One region of the Cobetia sp. 10Alg 146 genome, then DNA from elsewhere that is predicted to be linked to it. Evidence: predicted binding sites of a transcription regulator. Region 1 holds the regulator's gene; each other region holds the start of a gene.
What was found. The regulator FNR, encoded in region 1, switches genes on or off when oxygen is low (the NO sensors DNR and NnrR bind a similar motif). The targets are predictions, from matches to a motif close to TTGATNTANATCAA.

Region 1 (7,067 bases):
AAAGGAAGCGACCTTGAAACCTTCCTCGGCGTAGGGGGTGGGAACGGCCGCCACATTGGACGCATCCCGATCTTCGTCCGATGATGAAGTGACAAGAGACACTCAGTGTCCTCCCTGGTAGCTGAAATGAATGCTGAATCGTCTCGTGAGTCGTGCTCTCTTCAGGAGAGCACATCGCTGTTCACTGCATGATGAGGTCATGACATGGGCACAGCACCTGATGGAGCAGGCGCCTCTCACGAGGTGATTCGCCAATTTGGCACGACGGCCATTCTTTCAGGCGCCGTCAGTCTATTGCTGGCGGCATGGCTGACCGCCGTGCAGTTGTGGCCAACCCTGGCCCCGCCCATCGCCTGGCTGAGCCATGGCCGTCTCGCCATTGTGCAACAGCATCTGCTGCTCTTCGGCCTCGGCGGCTCGGCATTGATTGCCAGCCTGTATTCACTGGTCAATCATGACACGCAAGCCCGGCCAGGCCAGCGGCGTCTCCAGCGGTTCACGCTGCAGGCCTGGCAGACGATTCTCGTGCTTGGCAGCATATCGATTGCCGCGGGCTTCGCGTCGGGGCATGGCCAATCCGAATATCCCTGGCCACTCAACCTGCTGATGCTGGCAGTGTGGATCGCGGTCGCGTGGCTCTTCCATGTCAACTGGAAGGCAGGACCGACAGCGCGCCTGCCCGTGGCTGGCTGGTGCTTCATTGGCTGTCTGGTGATGATACTGATGCAGCATACCCTGCTGTCACTGGCGGTGCCCCTGGGCCCGCTGACATCGTTACCCATGTTCTCAGGCAGTCTGGACGCGCTGCTGCAGAGCTGGCAGAAGGGAATGCTGCCCGGCGGCATGCTGGCACTGGGCTTCATTGCCATGGCGTATCAGGCACTCTCGGGACTGACCCGCCAGCCCCTTCACTCTCACCGTCTGGCCATCATCAGCTTCTGGCTGCTGGTATTGCTGCTGCCCTGGAGCGGCGCGGCGCTGCTGCATGCCAGCGCCCTGCCCCAGTGGAGCCAGGCGCTGGGAATGGCGATGGGGCTCCTGCTGCTGGCGCCGGGACTGGCCATTCCTCTCAACGGCCTGCTGACCCTCAAGGCGGACTGGCCCTCCCTGCGCCATCATCCTCAGACCTGCCTGCTCGGCGCGGCCCTGCTCTTTCTGGCCATCAGCGTGATGGAGCATGTGGCACTGTCCATCGCCCCGCTCAACGACATGACCTTCAGCGCCGCCGGCAGCCTCTCGCCGGCCGGCACACTGGGCGTCATCGGTCTGGTCAGCGTGCTCATGCTCTACCGTCTGCGGCTGCCTGAAGCACCCTCGGCGCTGATCATGACCCACGCCTGGCTGGCCATCGCCGGCACGTTGCTCTGCATCGCTGCCAGCTGGACCACCACCCTGCTGCAAGGCAGCCTGTGGCATGCCGTAGACGCAGAGGGACAACCGCTGCACTCCCTCGCCGACGTCCTGGCGGTGGCTCGCCCGCCGATGCTGATGACGCTGGCGGGGCTGAGTTGCTGGGCACTCGGCCTGCTGCTGATGGCAGCGTATCTCCTGCGCGCCTCCCGCCGTCCCATCACGCGCCCCTCTACCCAGCGCGCTCATCACCACATCGGGGATTCACACGCTCGGGGGAGGACACCGGCATGAGACACGTACTGCTCGAACGGCATCCGGGCCTGATGGCCGCGCTCTGCGTGATGGCGGCAAGTGTCGGCGCGCTGGCCCAGTTGCTGCCTCTGGGGTTTCAGGAGGCAGGGCAAGAAGTGACACCGCTGGATGCGCTGGCGCTGGAGGGACAGCGCCTTTACCTGCGGGAAGGCTGCCAACAATGCCATACCCGAATGGTGCGGGATCTACCGGGAGACCAGGCACGCCATGCAAGCCGGGACGCCGCCTCCCGCCACCTCATGGAGCGACCGGCCCTGTGGGGCAACGCTCGTCATGGCCCTGACCTGAGCCGCCTCCCGGCGGAACATGATGAGGCCTGGCAACGCCTGCACCTGTACTCGCCGCGCCACAAGGTGGCGGATTCCAGCATGCCGGCCTACCCCTGGCTGTTCGAGCACGCCCTGAGCGGCGAGGGTGTCGCCGAGCGAATGCGGGCCCTGCAGGCGCTTGGCGTGCCCTACCGAGACGACGAGATCCTCGCGGCGCCCGCCCGGGTACGCGGCAAGGCCGAGGCGACCGCTCTGCTGGCCTATCTTCAACAGACGGATCCCCTTCGGCACTCATCCGCGACAGCACCCGACCCGACAGGGGAGACACTCGCCACACTGACACTGACGACAGGAGCTGCACCATGAACCTGCTGGCAAACGTCGATCTGCCACTGTTCTGGCAAGCATGGATCAGCATGCTCACGCTGGGCAGCCTGGCCTTCTGCACGCTGTTGCTTGTCGGGCTTCGCTCGCGCAGCACCTCACCCGATGATGACCTGCAGGGAGATGGGCCAGGCGACGAACACCGCATTGACGGCACCCCTCAGCCGGACAGACCGCTGCCGCTGGTCTGGAGTCTGCTGTTTCTGCTCACGCTGCTGGTCAGCATGGGGCAGATCGTCATGTCCTTGAGTGGATGATGTCACCTGGCTCTCCCGAGGCGGATGAGGCAGGGCGTCGCAACCTGCCCCTTCGGGAGGTTCTGCGTCTAGAGTCATGCAGGACATCACGACACAATCAGAATTATCTAATATAATGCGCGCGATTCACGGAGCACTTCACATCCCGCCCCACAGGACGGGAACCCGTTCTGGGAAGTGCGCCTGACAGGTATCATTGACGGACAGCACCGACAGGCAGCAGCGACTCAGTCCATGAGGATGCTGCCTCTCCGTACAGGACCATGGAATCGCCCTGTACCAGGTGTCGCACCCGGACACCCCCACCCGAAACCCGCTCCCCACGAGTTTCGGCGTAATGCCCCAGGAGAGTCACCATGACGGCCCAGACAACGGCATCCCATCGATTGCGTGCGCATGAAGCACGCTGTCAGACCTGCTCGCTCAGCTCACTGTGTCTGCCGCTGGCACTGAACATGGAAGCCATCGACCAGTTCGACTCCATCATTCGGCGCCGCGCGCCGCTCAGAAAGGGCGAGGTTCTCTTCACCCAGGGCGAGCCCTTCGACTGCGTCTTCACGGTGCGCTCGGGCAGCCTGAAACAGATCAACACCGAGAACAGTGGCACGGAGCAGCTCACCGGTTTCTTCCTGCCCAGCGAGCTGGCTGGACTGGATGCCATCGACAGCAATGCCTACCCCGGCAGCGCCGTGGCACTCGAGACCACGACCGTGTGCGAGATTCCCTTCGATCGCCTCGATGCGCTTTCCGCCCAACTGCCGGAACTGCGCACCCAGCTGTTCAAGAGCCTGAGCAAGGAGCTGCATGAGGATCGTCGGATGATGATGCTGCTGTCGCGCAAGACGGCAGATGAGCGCCTGGCCAGCTTCCTGGTCAACCTCTCTCAGCGCTTCCGTCGCCGCGGCTATTCGCCATACAGTTTCCGTCTTTCCATGTCCCGCGCCGACATCGGCAATTACCTGGGACTGGCCGTGGAAACCATCAGCCGTATCCTGACGCGTTTCCAGGCTCAGGGGCTGGTGGATATCCAGGCCCGCGAGGTCCATATCCTGCACCTGGATGGCCTGATCGAGCTGGCAGAAGGAGAGTGTCAGGGCGGTCGCTGAACGCCCGTGATGCCATCTCTCTCACCACGAAGGCCCGCCACATCCTCATGTGGCGGGCCTTCGTGTGTTCCAGACAGCGCCAGGCGGCTCGGAGACGCTCAGCGATTCTGCAGACGGTTGTAATCCAGCAACCCGGCCTCGACGGGACGATCCGCATAATTGGCACGCAGCACGCTGTCCGAGAACTGCCAGAAGCGTGGGTCGGTGCGCCGCACTCCGATATCGGCCATCAGCTGTCGATAGTCCGCCTCATCCTTGAGCACGGCGACCCGCCGTGCCAATCCCTGCAGCGACTCGGGTGTCAGATGCCAGAAGGCATTCGGATAATCCCCGGCCACGCCGCGCAGCACATCCAGCGTATCGCGCTCAGAACGCCGATTGGCTTCCTCGTCGAACAGACTGGTGATGTTGGCATGAGCCGAGTTGCGCAGCACGCTGAACAACTGTGGGTGCTCGCTTCCCTCCCGTTCCAGCGCAATGATGGTGACTTCCGGCAGCAGGCTGGCCGCCAGACCACTCACCTCGCTCAAGGCCTTCAATTCGCGGCGCACGGCATCATCCTCCAGCGTCTCCAGGCTACGCTCGTGGACAAGTTCCGGCGCCAGGCGCTCGCGCAGGCGGCGCATCAGCCCAATGCGCGCCTTCTCCGGTGAGGAAAGCTCTCCCGGTGTCCAGACGATATCGCTCGGGGCATCAAACTGGGGCGGCTTCTTGAACAGCAGCTTTTCCAGCCCCGAATCCACATCCTGATACCAGCTGTCATGCACTGCCTGACGCTCGCCGGCAGGCAGAAGCGCCAGCAGGTTGTTCTCGCCTTCCATGCGCAGGAAGTCCATGTACAGGCGCGTGGTCAGCTGGTGGCCGAGGTTGCCATAGACATCGAAGCCGGCCACCAGCAGGTAATGGATGCGCTCAAGCATCGGGTAATCGATCACCCAGGCCGTCTTGGGCACATTGCCGACCAGCCCTTTCATCACGGCAGCGTTGTCGAAGTGACGATAGACCGTCAGGGCGGCATTGGGGTTGTGATCGCCACCCTCGCCCCCTTGCCAGCCGCTGCCGTCCCACAACAGCTGCATGTCGAGACGCAGATTGCCGTCCTCGTAGGCCTGCATCATCAGCTTTTGCTTGGCCTGCAGATAGGCCTGCTGCTTGCGCTCGAACTTGATCCACGAGGAGATGGGCAATGCATTGCTGCTCTGCTCGGCAGGCAGGCTGAGATTCTCGCCCTCCCGTGCCAGGGTGCGCTCGACCTGCGGCAGGCTGAACAGTGATGGATCGGTGAAACTGACCCAGAAGTGGTCATTGATGACGTCCACGGCCACCTGGCCACGACAGACCGGCCCCTTGATGAAGCCCATGATGGTGTTCTGCGATTCATCCAGCATGAAGCGGTAACGTGACTCGGCAGGGATCGCCTCGAACGTCAGGAAGGGATTGGACGCCGTCTTGAGGTCATAGCCAGGCAGGTCATCCACCGTATAGTCCGGCGCGAGGAACAGCGACTGCCAGCGCTCCAGGCGCGCGTCACTCAGCGAATAGGGCAGATGATTCTTGGCCAGGATCGTCGAGCGCTCCTGCCATAGACGGTAATAGACGCGAGGACGCCCGGCCTCGTCATGCGGCATGACGTCACGACCATCTCCGGGATAGGCGGCGTAGGGAGCGTCATAGGGGCGGCGCGAGGAGATACGCTGGATGGGCTCGCCGGGCGGCGTACTGGAGCGCACCAGCGAGAAGAAGATCGGCCGGCCATTGGCTCCCTTCGCTTCCGGGAAATACAGGTGGGTCAGGAAGAGGTGCTCGTAGATGTAGCGACTCATCAGACGCTGCTTGAGGCTGTCACCATTGAGGAAGGCTTCCACCTGCTGAATCCGTGGCACCAGGGCCTCAGACACCGGGCGCACCTTGGTCATCGGGGAGCCCTGCGCCAACCAGTTGACCAGCGTACGGTGCTCCTCATCACTGATCTGCGGCAGCGCATACGGCATGCCCCAGTCCGGGTGATCTTCCGCGAAGGCATCATAGCGCTCGATGGGCGCGCACACCTGACTGCGATTGAGCGACAGATCGAAGCGGTCTTCCGGCAGCAGGCCTTCCTCCGTCACCGGCAGGGGTTGCTTGCGCTTCTGGCTCAGCGAGCGGAACAGCACACTGCCTTCCAGATTGGCGAGCGCCGAGTCGTTGCGCTCGTTGAGCACCGGCGAGAAGTTCATGTCACGCCATTCAGCGGTGCTGTCGGCATCCTCGAACAGACGCGTCAGATTGGCCGCCAGCAAGCGGGTGCCGTCATAGACAGGAGCGGGATTGATACCGCGGTCGATCCCGGCCGCCGAGGACATCTTGAGCTGGCACGGGGCGTCATAGCAGCCATGGCAGACCACGCAACGCGTCTCGAGGATCGGCTTGACCTCATCTTCCCAATGCCTCCCCGCCAGACTATCGCCGGACACGACGCGATCGCGTGGCTCGGGCGTCCCGAAACGCGCATCCAGCTGATGCACGGTGACGGCGCTACATCCTCCCAGCAACAGGATGACGAGGATGCTCCAGCGCCAGCGCGGGGTATGCCACAGGCGTCGAAGGGAGTTCAGCATGCAAGGCTCCATAAGCAGAATACGAGACCGATGGACGGATCGGCCATGAGGCAGGCGGGGCCCGCTGCACACTGCTTCGACAGAGCACAGAAGACATGACAGGCACACAGTATGCCACGAGCAGAATAGCGTCTTTCAGAGGGTTTTCGCGCTCCCGGTCAAATTCTCGAGCCGCGGTGCATCCACCTTCACGCCGGCGACGTAAGACTCAATGACCCGGCAACGAGACCTGACTGGCCGGGTGGATATCTGCATCGAACCTTGCTCAACAACCAGAAAAAACGGGCTCGCCCGAAAGGAAACCATCATGACCATGAAGAAGACCGTGACTGCCGCCACCTTTGCCGCTGCTGCCGCTGCACTGTTCTCCACCGCCGCCCTGACCTCCATGTCCGTGCAGGCGGCTGACAACGCCGTGAAGTGCTCCGGGATCAACTCCTGCAAGGGCACCTCCGAGTGCGCCACCGCCACCAGCGCCTGCAAGGGCCACAATGCCTGCAAGGGTCAGGGCTGGTCCTACACCGCAAGTGCCGAATCCTGTGTCGGCGCTGGCGGCGAAGTCATCTCCGGCAAGAGCTGAGCACTCGAGATGAGGGCACCGTCACCCAGGTAACGGTGTCGCCAGGAGTCCCTGGACGCAACGGGAGGACGGCATGCCGTCCTCCCGTTGTTGCATCAGGTCTACACTGCCAATGCAGGCACTGCCTGCCATGCCATGGAAAAGGAGTCACTCATGACGACAGCTTCCCGGAGTCACCAGCCTGCCACTGCCACCTCGGGTGCCGGTCA
Region 2 (7,067 bases), on a different contig from region 1:
CAGGAAGGCATCGAGGTGGATGACGAACTCTGGTTACGCCTGAAAGCGCTTTCGACACGCCTGTTGGTCGAGGCAACGGAAGATTCTCGCAGTGGTGCCGGTGCCGGTGCCGGTTCCACCGACAACGACTGACCTCTCGCGTCCCAATACGCCCCATCACTTCATGATTCGCCGCTCTTACGCCGGCGGGTCATGGAGTGCGCCCATTGAAAGATTCTCGAGGAATAGCCCATGGTTCATCCCGTCAAGACTGATCTGTTTGCCTCTCGTGCGCCCCTGTCGTGGGCGAGTGTCGGCAATGGCATCCTGTTCACTGCGCAGATCCCGATCGATGCCGCTGGCAATGTCGTGGAGGGCGGGATTGCTGCCCAGACCCGCCAGACGCTGGATAATCTGATTCATACCCTGGAATGCGCCGGTGGTGACGCCTCCTCGCTGACTCAGGTGCTGATCTATGTGACTGATCGCGAGCACCTGGCGACAGTGAATAGCCTCTATGCAGAATATGTGCGTGAGCCCTATCCCAATCGGGCTGCCATCATCGTCTCCGGGTTTGCACGCGAAGAGATGCTGGTCGAGATGGTCGCCTACGCCGCACTGGAGGTTGATGTCTAAATCCACCGGGATGCGGGCGAGGGAGTGCCTCGTCACATCTGCGCCCTGAATTGACTGGTCATTCAGGCCCATCGGTTTATCAAGCCCTCAGGCCAACAAGAAAGACGCCGGAGCATTCGCTGCTCCGGCGTTTTTATTTGCCTACGTCATGTCTTCTTTAAGGGCTTTCAGGGCGTAAGGCCCGCGGTCTGCATGAAGCGACGCAGTGCCAGAGAGACGAGCCCCAGCGCGCTGACGCTGCCTCCCCAGATCACCACCAGCCATCCGATCTTGCTGAGCCAGCTGGCCGGGCGCGCAGGCGTCTCGGATGGCTCACCGCCGAGTCTGGCTGTGGGGGCATGCAGTGGCGCTGAATGTGACTCGCGTGTCGGGGATGTCATGTCAGCACCTCTCAATGGTAGCCATCGGTATGACGGACCTTGCCCTTGAACACGAAGTAGCTCCACGCCGTGTACACCAGGATGATCGGCAGGATGAAGAGCGTGCCGACGAGGGCAAAGCCCTGGCTTTGGGGCGGAGAGGCCGCTTCCCAGATCGTCACATGACCGGGAATGATGTCAGGCCACATGCTGATGCCGAAGCCGCTGTAGCCCAGGAAGATCAAGGCCAGCACCAGCAGGAAGGGCTGGGCATGATATTCAAGGGCGACGGCGCGGATCAGCGCATAACCTGCCAGCACTACCAGCACAGGCACCGGCAGGAACCAGAACAGCTGCGGCAGCGTGAACCAGCGCTCGGCGATGGCGGGGTGCGCCAGCGGTGTCCACAGACTGACGGCCGCGATCATGATCAATACCCACAGCGTCAGCGGGCGCGTCAGGGCAAACATGCGCGCCTGGAGAATGCTTTCGGTCTTCATGATCAGCCAGGTGCTGCCGAGAAGCGCATAGGTGAACAGCAAGGCAACACCGCAGAACAGTGGGAAGGGTGATAACCAGTCCAGCGACCCACCGCTGAAGTGAACCCCATCGAAGGCGATGCCCTGGATGTAGCCTCCCAGTGCGACGCCTTGACTGAAGGTGGCCAGCACCGAGCCGCCCACGAAGGCCTTGTCCCACCAGTGGCGACTCGCGTCCGAGGCCTTGAAGCGAAATTCGAAGGCGACACCGCGGAAGATGAGGCCGATCAACATGGCGACAAGAGGAATGCTCAGGGCTTCCAGCAAGACGGCGTAGGCCAGCGGAAAGGCCGCGAACAGCCCCGCGCCGCCCAGCACCAGCCATGTCTCGTTGCCATCCCACACGGGGGCCACGGTATTCATCATCACATCGCGGTCCACCTTTTCCTCCACCCACGGGAAGAGAATGCCGATGCCCAGATCAAAGCCGTCCATGATCACGTACATCATCAGGCCGAACAGGATGATGCCCGCCCAGATGACAGAAAGGTCGATACCCATAGCGTTCATCGCTCCGGTCAGTGAGTGGTGCCGTCGAGAGATTCCTCGATGGCCGACAGTGGGCGGGAAGGTGTGCGTGGCTTGCCGGGGCCGCCGCTGGGGGCGTGGCTGTCATCACCCGCCGGCCCTTTCTTGATCAGCTTGAAGAGGTAGTTGATCCCCGTGCCGAAGACGATGAAGTAGATCGTGACAAAGGCCGTCAGGCTGATGCTGAGGTGAACGGCGCTGTGAGCAGAGACGGCATCTTCCGTTCTCATCAAGCCGTAGATCACCCACGGCTGGCGGCCGACTTCGGTGGTGAACCAGCCGGCGAGTATCGCGATCAGACCGGCCGGCCCCATGGCGACGGCCAGCCTCAGCCAGCGCCGCGAGGTGAAGAGCCTGCCCTTGCGGGCCAGATAGACACCGGAGAGGCCGAGAAGAATCATCGCAAGGCCCAGGCCGACCATCAGGCGGAAGCTCCAGAACACGACGGTCGAATTGGGGCGGTCCGCGGCGGGGAAGTCCTTGAGCGCCGGTACCTGCTTGTCGATGTCATGCATCAACAACAGGCTGCCGAGAGCCGGAATCTCGAGCGCGAAGCGCGTCTCTTCGCGCTGCATGTCGGGCACACCAAACAGGATCAACGGCGTCGGTTCCCCATGGCTGTTGTCCCAATGCCCTTCGATGGCCGCGATCTTGGCCGGTTGGTGCTTGAGCGTATTCAGGCCATGCATGTCGCCGACGAAGGCCTGCAGCGGGGCGGTCACCATCAGCATCATCACCGCCATGACCAGCATCTTGCGCACTTCCGGAGTGTCGCGTTTCTTGAGCAGCAACCAGGCGGCGGAGGCAGCGACGAACAGCGAGGTGCTCAGGAAGGAGGCCAGTGCCATGTGGGCCAGGCGATAGGGGAAGGAGGGATTGAAGACGATCGCGAACCAGTCGACCGGCACGACGATGCCATCGATGACCTCATGCCCCTGAGGGGTCTGCATCCAGCTGTTGGAGGACAGGATCCAGAACATCGAGACCAGGGTGCCGAGCGCGACCATGCAGGTCGAGAAGAAGTGCAGACCGCGGCCGACGCGATTCCAGCCAAACAGCATCACGCCGAGGAAGCCGGCTTCGAGGAAGAAGGCGGTCAGCACTTCATAGGTCAGCAGTGGCCCGGTCACGCTGCCGGCAAAGGCCGAGAAACCGCTCCAATGCGTGCCGAACTGGTAGGCCATGACCAGACCTGACACCACGCCCATCGCGAAGTTGACCGCGAATATCTTCGACCAGAAATGATAGAGGTTGCGGTAGACCTGTGTGCCTGTCTTCAACCACATGCCTTCCAACACCGCCAGATAGCTGGCGAGGCCAATGGTGATGGCCGGGAAGATGATGTGAAACGAGATGGTGAAGGCGAACTGTATCCTGGCCAGGTCGATGGCCTCGGTGCCGAACATGGCAATGTCTCCTGAGTAGGCGGCAAGGGGGACGGCCCTGCCTGAATCTTCGCCGCTACTCTAGGGAGCCGCCGGAAGCCATAACAGGCTCAGTTGTGCGAGAAAAAACCATATCAGTTGCGAGCTGAACCTTGGCCGGGCGTTAACTGACCGTGAGCCAGTCAGCCGTTCAGCCAGGTGGTATGGCGAGAAGTCAGCAAGGCGAGCCGGGCAGGAGGGCGCACTCTGATTCACGTCAGCACCATGACCGGATCAGATGCTTGCCACATCGCCCTTGGCGGCAGGCCCCGCCATGGCGGGCTCTGGTGCACTCTGCAGAGACACACATGCGGCATCAGGACAGGCAGTCAAGGAGCGCAACAAGGTGCGCAATCCAAGCGTAGCAAGAGGATCTCGAGCGAGGACATACGCCGCAAAAGGCTATTTTCGCCCCCGCGGATGAAGAGTGAAGACTGTGTGACAAGGCGGCCACAAGGGCTGCGGCATTTGCGCGCACTCATGGGCGCACATGCTCAAGGCGCTCTTCGCACCTCGCACCTCGCACCTCGCATCTCGCATCTCGTCTGAGCGGTCCGTGTTTCAGGCTGCCTTGAGCAATTCACCCAATGTCTGCATGGCGTGCTCTGACGCCGCGTCCCACGGATGGCCGTAGCTCAAGCGAATGCAATGCTTGAAGCCCTGGGTGGCCGAGAAGATGGGCCCCGGCGCCAGACTGATGCCGTGGGCCAGCGCCTGCTGAAACAGGGCCAGCGAATCGATGTGCTCTGGAAGCTCGCACCACAGGAAGTAGCCCCCGTGGGGATGGGTGACGCGGGTGTCTTCGGGGAAGTAGCGATCAATGGCCGCCAGCATGGCTGTCTGCTGGGTCTCGAGCGCCAGGCGTAGCTTGCGTAGGTGGCGGTCGTAGCCGCCATGCTGAAGGTAGTCGGCCAGGGCTACCTGGGCGGGCAGCGATGGCGAGATGGTTGTCATCAGCTTGAGGCGCGAAATCTCCCGGGTATGCCGCCCCGCGGATATCCAGCCCACCCGATAGCCCGGCGCCAGGCACTTGGAGAACGACCCGCAGTGCATCACCAGACCCTCGACATCCAGCGCCTTGACGGGCTGCGGGGGCGACACCTCGGCACGTTGATCGAAGTACAGTTCCGCGTAGACATCATCCTCCAGCATCGACAGCTGATGACGGCAGAGCAGCGCATACAATTGGGCCTTGCGCGCATCGCTCAAGCTGGCCCCCAGCGGATTCTGCAGATGGCTCATGAACCAGCAGGCCTTGATGGGCAGCGTCTCCAGACGATTCTCGAGCACCTCGAGATCGATCCCTTCGCGCGGGTGTACCGGAATTTCCACCGCGCGCAGCTTGAGTCGCTCAAGCACCTGAAGCGTGGCATAGAAGGCCGGCGCCTCGATGGCGACAAGGTCCCCGGGCTGGGTGACACATTGCAGGCCGAGATTGAGCGCCTCCATGGCGCCATTGGTGATCACCAGCTCCTCCGTCGGCAGCTGCATGCCGTTGACCATGTAGCGCTGAGCGATCTGTCGGCACAGGTCAGGATGGCCAGTGGTCATGTCGGAGATCACGGCATGCGATGACAGCTGGCGCAGCCCGCGCGTCATGCTGGTCGCAAGCCGCGCAAGCGGAAAGAGCTCCGGGCTCGGGAAGGCAGAGCCGAAGGGGACGGTATCGTTGTCGCGCAGTGAGCCCAGCACCGAGAACACCAGTTCACTGACGGCGACATCGGAAGGGGCTTGCTGCTGCAGGGCGACATGCGGCTCCTCGAGTATCCGCGAGGCGTTGTCACGCACGAAATACCCCGAGCGCGGCCGCGCACTGATCAATCCCTGATTCTCCAGCAGGTAATACGCCTGGAAGACGGTAGAGGGGCTGATGCCATGCGCCTTGCTGGCCTGACGCACCGACGGCACGCGCTCACCCGGCGCGAGAATGCCGGTACGAATCAGGTTGGAGATCTCGGCGGCAAAGCGTTCATAACGCTTCATGAGGGCTTTCCTGGAGAAGTCGAGGAGGCAAGGATACCTGAGTCTCGATGTGGCAGGGTGTCTCGGGATAGCACCGTCCAAAAGGAAAAGAACAGCATGTAGTGTCCAAGAGGTCTCCCAAAGCTCTAGTTGCAGCCTAAATGCTTGATAGCAGGATACTGGTCTCACTGTTGAGTACGCCCTCGACCAGCCGTACCTCACGTAGTACACGATCAAATTCGCTTAGACTGTTTACTTGAACCTCGGCGACAAGATCCCACTTCCCGCTGGTGGTATGCAGTTTGTGAAGCTCGGGTAGGCCGCGAAGCTTGTTGATAACATGTGATGTGTTCCGCCCCATAACCTCGATCATCATTATTGCCCTGACGGCATTGCTTTCGTAGTCCTCTCGTACCCTGGCGGTGAAACCCAGTAAAGCACCAGAGGAAAGCAGACGATCCAGGCGTGTCTGCACCGTCCCTCGCGATACGTCCATGATCTCGGAAAGTTTCGAGACAGGGGCTCGTCCATCCTTGCGCAACAGGCTGATAAGCAACCTGTCAATATCATCGAAGACGTACTTCGTATCAGTCGCCTGTTTCATTACTGGTTCTCAGTTTGTGCAGCTAGTCTACGCAAAGTGCTCATTTATTGGTCATAGATCAGGCTGGTTGGCTGTTTTTCATGCGACATGCTGCTCCTACAATAGTGGAAACACTTTATTCGAGGAAACAAGTATGTCGAATCATTTGTCTTCAGTTCAAGCTCCATCCGCTATCGTTATGGTGCGGCCTCATCACTTCGTCGTGAATGCGGAAACAGCTCTTGACAATGCCTTTCAGATAAAGTTCATCAGCGATGAAAGTCTTGTTCAACGTGCTTATGAAGAACACAGCGTTGCTGTGAAAGAGCTTGAGCATCATGGGGTTAGAGTCCATGTTTTCGAGGGAGACAACCCGGAAACCCCGGATAGTGTTTTCCCGAACAATTGGTTTTCTACACATCCTGGCGGGCATGTGGCGATCTATCCGATGAAGGCAAACAATCGGCGAAAAGAGCGTCGTATCGATGTGATTGAGATGCTAAAAGAACAGTATCGCGTGCAGGACGTAATTGATTATTCAGGGCTTGAATCAGATGGCTTGTATCTTGAAGGTACTGGAGCCATGGTGATTGACCATATAGATCGCGTAGCCTACGCAGTAGAATCGGATCGCACCAACCCGCTAATACTTGAACGCTTCTGCACACATTTTAATTTTGATCCTATGGTGTTTTCTGCAGCGGATTCACAGGGAGTCCGCATCTATCACACCAATGTTCTCATGTGCATTGCGACTGACTACGCTCTCATTGGCGAAGACATGATCGTCGATAAAGAACAGAGAGAGGCGGTAGTGAGTCGTTTGAAAGAATCTGGACGCCACGTGATTTCGCTTAACGAGCACCAGATTGCATCCTTTGCGGGAAATGCTATCGAGTTACAGGGGCGTGAAGGACGATTGCTTGCCTTATCGAAAACGGCCTTTGACTCACTACATCCAGATCAGATATCCATCATTCAAGAAAGTACGCGTCTGGTACCTCTTTCGATTCCGACAATCGAAAAAGCAGGAGGGTCGGTACGTTGCACAATTGCA
Region 3 (7,067 bases), on a different contig from region 1:
AAGGACGCCGGCGCCGGCTCGGTCTCCCACATCGCCTCGATGGCGGCCATCTTGGCCTTCTGCACGTCGCCCACCTCATAACCGGACTCATCGCCCAGCACGATGACCGAGGCCACCGAGAACAGTCCGAAGGCCGCGGCGATGGCGAAGCTGCGCTTGGCAAAGCCCAGATCCCGCCCCTTGAGAAGATAGAAGGCACTGATGCCGAGCACGAACATGGCGCCGGTCACGTAGCCTGCCGACACGGTATGCACGAACTTGGCCTGGGCGACCGGATTGAAGATGACATCCGCGAAGCTGGTCAGCTCCATGCGCATGGTCTCGAAGTTGAAGGCCGCCCCGACCGGATTCTGCATCCAGCCATTGGCGATCAGGATCCACAGCGCCGAGAAGTTGGAGCCGAAGGCGACAAGCCAGGTCACCATCAGGTGCTGACGCTTGCTCAGGCGGTCCCAGCCGAAGAAGAACAGCCCGACGAAGGTGGATTCGAGGAAGAAGGCCACCAGGCCCTCGATGGCCAGCGGCGCACCGAAGATGTCGCCGACGTAATGCGAGTAATAGGCCCAGTTGGTGCCGAACTGGAACTCCATCGTCAGGCCGGTGGCGACACCGAGCGCGAAGTTGATGCCGAACAGCTTGCCCCAGAACTTGGTCATGTCCTGGTAGACCTGCTTGCCGGTCATCACATACAGGGATTCCATGATGGCCAGCAGGAAGGCCATGCCGATGGTCAACGGGACGAACAGGAAGTGATAGAGCGCGGTCATGCCAAACTGGAACCGCGACAGCTCCACTACGGTATCGGAGATCATGTCTAACCCCTTTGCGATAAGACGAACGGCCAGACTGCCGTCTCTGCATGCGCTTGCCACCGACGTCGGGGGCAGTCTCCCCCCGACTCCCGCCGGAAAGCGCACAGGCAATGGCACCGTGGTACCAAGACCTTGGTCGGACATTCTCTGCCCTCTCGCGACAGGCTCCAGATGACAGGTTGTCGCAGCCGCACTCCGGCAAGCGCCGCCTGCGGGGATCGCAAGCCCATGAGCTGACAGCGGAAACGTCCATGGCCCGCATCATTGCTGGGCTGACGCGCAGTGGACCGCCAGCGGCCTCTCAACGCTCTTCCTGCGCACCTGCACGACACCTGCGACCTTCCACCACACGCCACAGAGCACGGGCCTGCACGACAGCAGCCATGCACGGCTCGGACAATCCTGCGACGCGTGTTGAATGCGCAGACACAGGAGTTGCCGATCAGCGACTATCACTTCACCAGCAGGCTAACTATCATAGGGCGATCCATCGCTGGGTCCTGCGGCAGGGATTGCCCGTGACCCACCTCCCCTCTTTCGCTCGTGAACTTGCCATGACCTCCTTTTCCCGCCACTCCCTGTCCAGCGCCTCTCGGGGCCCACGTGCCACGGCGCCCCGTGGCCATGCCGACTACTGTGACCCCGCCCTGGGGTATCTGCTGGATTACCACGGCCTGAACCGGTTCGAGGCCCTGTGGCACGTGGCCGCCCAGGACGTTGATGCCCCTAACCGTGAGCGCGGAGGCATCTCGACGGTCTCGCTGCTCACTCTCGAGGACGAGCAGGGCCAGACACATCGCCTCTACCTCAAGCGCCAGACCAACCATCTGGGCCGCAGCCTGTCACGCCCACTGGGCGAGCCGACCTTCTCGCGCGAGTGGCGTGCCATCCGCCACTATCACGCGCTGGGCATTCCTTCGGTGGATGCCGGCTGGTATGGCGAGCGCCGCACCGGCAAGGAGTGGCGCGCCATCCTGATCACCTTCGATCTCGACGGCCGCGATGATCTGGACCACTGGCATGCACGCTGGACGGCGCTGGACGATACCCGACGCACGCAAGTCATCACTGCCAGCGCGCGTCTCGTGCGACAGATTCATCAAGCCGGCATGATGCACGGCTGCCTGTTCCCCAAGCATCTGTTCCTCAGCCGCCCACAGCCCGCCGCCGACGGTGCCAGCGCCATGCAGGAACAGATGGATGCCGTCATCATCGACCTGGAGAAGACCCGACGCTTCGTGCTGCGCCGTCACGAGTGCCAGCGCGACCTCTACGTGTTGTGGCGCCGCCTCAAGGCCTGGCAGGCAGCGGAGTGGCGAGAGTTTCTGGCCGTCTACCTCGACTGTCCCGCGCAGAGTGACGAGGTCAGTCGATGGCTCAACGAGCTTGAAGCACGTGCCCAGCGCAAGCGTCGCTGAATTCCCACACTGGTGGGCGCATCACGCATTGCGTAGCATGCGCTCACCTCACGAGCCGCCTACGACCAACGTCTCATGAATCTGTCGTAAAAATGAACGGCCCTGTCGCTGTCCTGCGCCACCTCCAGTCTCATCCTCGAGACATGCACCTTTTCTGAAATAATCGGTAACATCCGCTAACAAGACGTCAAATATGTTTTCAAACATTGTTCTAAAAAAATGCTTGCCAAAAAGAACAGTGTTTTTTATAGTTCATCTCGTCCCCTGAACAAGGCAGCCTTGCCACACTCGGTACATCCCCCGAGTTCGCCAGGCACCGCCGACAGGAAGCCCCCGAGGCCACAAGCTTCAAGGAGAACATCACATGAAAACCATCAAGATCCTGACTGCTACCGTCATCGCCGGCACCATGGCAATGGGTGCACAATCTGCACTGGCCTACGGCAAGGGCGACATCTTCCTGCGCGGCGGCGTTGCCAAGGTCGACGGCAAGAGCAACAACGGCAATGGCCTGATCGCCAAGGATGAATCCGGTTTCGCCGGCTCCGTGGGCTACATGTTCCACGACAACCTGGCAGTTGCTCTGCAGTCCACTGAAGCATTCAGCACCGACTGGAAAAACAGCGACGGTGGCTTCGATCAGATGCCGATCAACCTGATGCTGCAGTACTACCCGCTGGGCGGTACCGAAGCTCGCGTTCAGCCTTACGCTGGCGTCGGCCTGAACTACACCCACTTCTCCGGTGAGTCTGCCGGTGGCCAGAGCATGGACATCGACGACAGCTACGGCGCAGCTGCCGAGCTGGGTGTTGACCTCAACATCAACGAATCCTGGGCCGTCAATGGCTTCGCTCGTTACGCTGACGTCAAGGCCGACACCAAGATCAACGGCCAGGACGTGAACGACACCGAGCTGGACCCGGTCACCGTCGGTGCCGGTGTCACCTACCGCTTCTAAGTGCTGAAACACGCACTGACGAGCCGCGCCGAGCCATGACGCATCAGGGGTGATCCCCTTTCCTCATTGACGACGCACAAGAACGCCGCAGGCCTCAGGGCCTGCGGCGTTCTTGCATGCGCGGACAGTCGGCGAGACAGACGGAACTTGATTTGAATCAAGTGTGACGGACCCTTGTCGTACATGACGGCAAACCCTTGTCATGGATCAATTTTTCGTCGACATGAGCTCCTAGACTGACATCTCCTTTCTCACCCCCTGTCACTTCGGGAGCGAACATGTCAGCCGCACAGTCCTTCTTGCCCTTCTCCTTCTGCCGGTCCTCTTCACGCCCGCTGCGCATGGCGGCGATCACGGCCGCACTCACGCTGACTGCCACGTCGGCTGTCGCTGCGCCGTTCTCGTCGACTGACTCAGGCCTCGAGAACCTCGATTATGGTGCCGGCCAGTTCTGGACGCGTGCGGGTGTCGCCAAGGTCTCGCCTAAGAGCGACAACGGTCGCATCGATGCCATCGGTGCCGACGTGGACGTCGATGATGACAGCGCCTTCGCCTTCACTCTGGGGTATCGCTTCACCGATACCCTGGGGATCGAGCTGCTGGCCGCGCAGAATTTCGAGCATGACATCTCGCTGAATGGCCAGAAGGCCGGCTCCGTCGATCATCTGCCACCGACCCTGACACTTCAGTACTACCCCCTCGGTGGACGCGACTCCCGCATCCAGCCGTACATCGGTGCAGGCGTCAATTACACCCACTTCTCCGATGAAACCCTCGATGACGGCACCAAGCTCGAGATGGATGACAGCTGGGGCGCGGCCGCACAGATCGGTGTCGACCTGGTCATCAATGAGCATTGGGCGGCCAACGTCGCTGCCTGGTATCTGGATATCGATTCCGATGTCACCGTGGCGGGCAGCGTCAACGACAAGGTCGAGATCGACCCGATCGTGACCATGGCCGGTATCAGCTATCGCTTCTGAGTCGCGCATCTGACTGGCCACAGATGACAACGCCCCGCCAGCCCATCACGGGCCGGCGGGGCGTTATGCTTTCAGGGTGAATCAGCGCGAGGCGGCCTGCCCGCTGCTCGGTGCCGACGTCTCGAGCGCTGACGGCGCCGTGTCGTCAGCCGGCGCCCTGGCTACCTTGCCCGGACGGGGGCGATCCAGCACCAGTCCCAGCACGACCAGCGCCGCTCCCACCACCATCAAGGCGGTCCACTGCTCATCGAACAGCCACCAGGCCATCAGTGCGGCACACGGCGGCACCAGAAAGAAGGTACGTGCAACCTGATGGGCCTCGCCACGTTCGAGCATCAGCATCAGCAACCAGATGGCACCCACCGAGATGGCGATCACCAGCCAGGCGAGGGTCAGCAGCAGACGAGGCGTCGGGTCGAAGGCGAAGCTACCTACGCTGCTGGCTGCGATGAGGAAGACACAGCCCGCTCCCAGATACTGGAATACCAGCCCCTCCACCAGCCCCATCCGACCACCGACACGCTTCTGCCACAGCGTCGAGCTGGACACGCCGATGAGCGCCACCAGACACCACAGCAGGCCGATCATCGGCCACTCGAGCGTGGCGCTTGCGGCGCCTGCCCCCTGAAGCACGCCCGCCCCCAGCACCAGACTGACGCCAATCGCGCCACACCCCAGTCCCAGCCACTGCCTGGCGCCCAGACGGATACCGAACAGCGGCAGTGACAGCGCAGCCGTCACCAGAGGGTGCAGGCTAACCAGCAAGGCCGTCAGCCCCGCAGGCAGCCCGGCCTTGACCGCCGCGAACACGCCACCCAGATAGGCGCCGTGCAACAGCATGCCGATGCCCATCTGAGCCAGCTTGTCATGGCGCTGCCCCCATTGGCGCGGCTTGCGGCGTATCCACAGGATCAGCCCCAGCACCGGCAGTACCAGCAGGCTACGCACCAGCAGCAGCGTGAAAGGCTCAGCATCCAGGGTTCCGAAACGTGCGGCGATGAACCCGGTGGCGAACAGGAAGACGAAGGTCAGCGGCATCCACATCAGATTGACTCCAGAGCACGAGAGACGGGACCTCACTGTCCCGAGGAGCGCTCACACCGAGCGCGTCAGGCATCGCCGGCGTGATGTGACATGAGCTTGCCGCGAAGGCACCAGGGGATACAAGATACAGAGAATGGCTTTTTCAGGGGATACAGTCCGCATGAGTGGCACTCAAGACCTCCCATCAGCGCCGCGCTACCAACAGCTGGCGACGCGCTTGAAAGCCGAGATGGCGACGGGGCAACTCGTCCCCGGACAACGGCTGCCCTCATTGCGCCGCCAGGCGGCCCTGTCAGGGCTGGGACTCAACAGCGTGATCCGCGCCTATGGTGAGCTGGAATCCGCCGGCTTCCTCGTGGCTGTCCCGCGCCGGGGATTTCAGGTCGCGGCCGCAGCGGCGCCTCCCTCTTCCGCCAGCCGCGATCACGATGCCGCCCCGTCACGCTGCACCCCTCTTGCCACTCCGTCACTGGCCATCGATGACCCGGCCTGGCAGGCCATGGCACATGCCAGCGACCCGGCGCTGGCTCCGCTGGGCGCGGCGCATCCCGAGCTGGATGCGCCCGCCGTGCGGCGCCTCTATCGGCTGGTGCGCCAGAAGCTCAAGCATCACGCCGAATCCCCCAGCGCCTACGCGCTGCCCCCGGGCTCCCCCGCCCTGCGCGAGGCCATTGCCTCTCACCTCAGCCACCATGGCCATCACTGTCACGGTGACACCCTGTTGCTGTGTCAGGGGGCTCAGCAAGGCATGTCGCTGATTCTCCGACAATGGCGCGCAAGCCGGGGACGCTGTCGCATCGGCATCGAGGCCCCCGGCTATTTCGGTGTGCTTGCGGCGGTGGAAGCCAATGGTCACGAAGCCATTGCCCTGCCGACACATGCCGGAAGCGGACTGGATATCGAGGCATTGGCCAGACTACTGGAGGAAGGAGAGGCAAGGCAGATGGACAGGCGGCAGACGTGTGCAGGCAAGACGCGGCCAGAGATGCCGCCCACGGCCGGGCACCGACACGGCAAGGCCGCCCTCGACGCGCTGATCGTCTCACCGGATTGCCACAACCCGCTGGGTGGCCAGCTGAGCCTGACGGATCGAGATCGCCTGCTCAAGCTGGCCCAACGCCACGGGGTACAGATCATCGAGAATGCCACCTTCGCGGAACTGAGCTTCGACACCCGCCTGCCCTGGCTGATGGACCTCCATCAGCGTCAGGCACCGTCACCGGAGCAGACAACGCCACTGGGACAGACAATGTCACCGGAACAGGCACCCGGCGTGATCACGGTGGGCTCGCTGTCCAAGACGCTCGACCCGCGAGCACGCTGTGGCTGGGTGTGGCTCCCACGGTCCGAAAGCGTGGCACCTGACGCCGAGCTGGGCATGCAGGGGCTGATTCGCGCACGCTGGGCCGATGGCATGGGCGACATGCCATGGATGCACGCCGCCCTCGCGGAGCTGATCGCCAGCGGCGATTACGGGCGCCATGTCCACCGCATGCGCCGCTGCTACGCGAAGCGCCTGCAACTGCTGCGCGAGACGCTTGCCTCTGCTCTCGGCGATGGCGTCTGGCTGCCCGGTGTCAGTGGTGGCTATCTGCAGTGGTGCGGCCTGCCGGGACTGGATGGCGCGGCCCTTTCCCGCCTGCACCGCGAGCTGCTCGAGGCTGGCATCGCCACTCTGCCCGGCTACCTGTTCAAGGCGGTCAGTCCCGGCCTGCGCCTCAATGCGGCCCAACTGCAGAACGATGAGACCCTCGCACGATTGACCACGACCCTGCGCAACGCGCTGCACGAAGCCGATGCCTAGCGAACGCTCTGCGCCTCACGCGCGCGCTGCTCACGCTGGCGCGCCCAG

Region 2: QD172_RS14105 (cytochrome ubiquinol oxidase subunit I) is a predicted target of FNR. The motif match lies at 3,673-3,686, and genes of this name have one in related genera.
Region 3: QD172_RS03455 (OmpW family outer membrane protein) is a predicted target of FNR. The motif match lies at 3,336-3,349, and genes of this name have one in related genera.

The regions. Positions count from the first base shown of each region.
Region 1 is NZ_JARWKT010000006.1:113,531-120,597, reverse strand. Features, by position in the region: gene QD172_RS12145 (alpha/beta family hydrolase) at 1-102, opposite strand, end outside; gene QD172_RS12140 (cbb3-type cytochrome c oxidase subunit I) at 205-1,644, shown strand; gene QD172_RS12135 (cbb3-type cytochrome c oxidase subunit II) at 1,641-2,300, shown strand; gene QD172_RS12130 (hypothetical protein) at 2,297-2,575, shown strand; gene fnr (fumarate/nitrate reduction transcriptional regulator Fnr) at 2,932-3,681, shown strand; gene QD172_RS12120 (fatty acid cis/trans isomerase) at 3,780-6,278, opposite strand; gene QD172_RS12115 (hypothetical protein) at 6,586-6,858, shown strand; gene QD172_RS12110 (DUF692 domain-containing protein) at 7,012-7,067, shown strand, end outside.
Region 2 is NZ_JARWKT010000008.1:90,413-97,479, reverse strand. Features, by position in the region: gene QD172_RS14125 (DUF3726 domain-containing protein) at 1-132, shown strand, start outside; gene QD172_RS14120 (RidA family protein) at 232-615, shown strand; gene QD172_RS14115 (DUF2474 domain-containing protein) at 783-995, opposite strand; gene cydB (cytochrome d ubiquinol oxidase subunit II) at 1,007-2,014, opposite strand; gene QD172_RS14105 (cytochrome ubiquinol oxidase subunit I) at 2,032-3,447, opposite strand; gene QD172_RS14100 (PLP-dependent aminotransferase family protein) at 4,027-5,448, opposite strand; gene QD172_RS14095 (Lrp/AsnC family transcriptional regulator) at 5,585-6,031, opposite strand; gene QD172_RS14090 (arginine deiminase-related protein) at 6,165-7,067, shown strand, end outside.
Region 3 is NZ_JARWKT010000002.1:108,029-115,095, forward strand. Features, by position in the region: gene QD172_RS03440 (cytochrome ubiquinol oxidase subunit I) at 1-812, opposite strand, end outside; gene QD172_RS03445 (lipopolysaccharide kinase InaA family protein) at 1,367-2,230, shown strand; gene QD172_RS03450 (OmpW family outer membrane protein) at 2,595-3,188, shown strand; gene QD172_RS03455 (OmpW family outer membrane protein) at 3,467-4,171, shown strand; gene QD172_RS03460 (DMT family transporter) at 4,253-5,215, opposite strand; gene QD172_RS03465 (PLP-dependent aminotransferase family protein) at 5,376-7,019, shown strand; gene QD172_RS03470 (carboxylate/amino acid/amine transporter) at 7,016-7,067, opposite strand, start outside.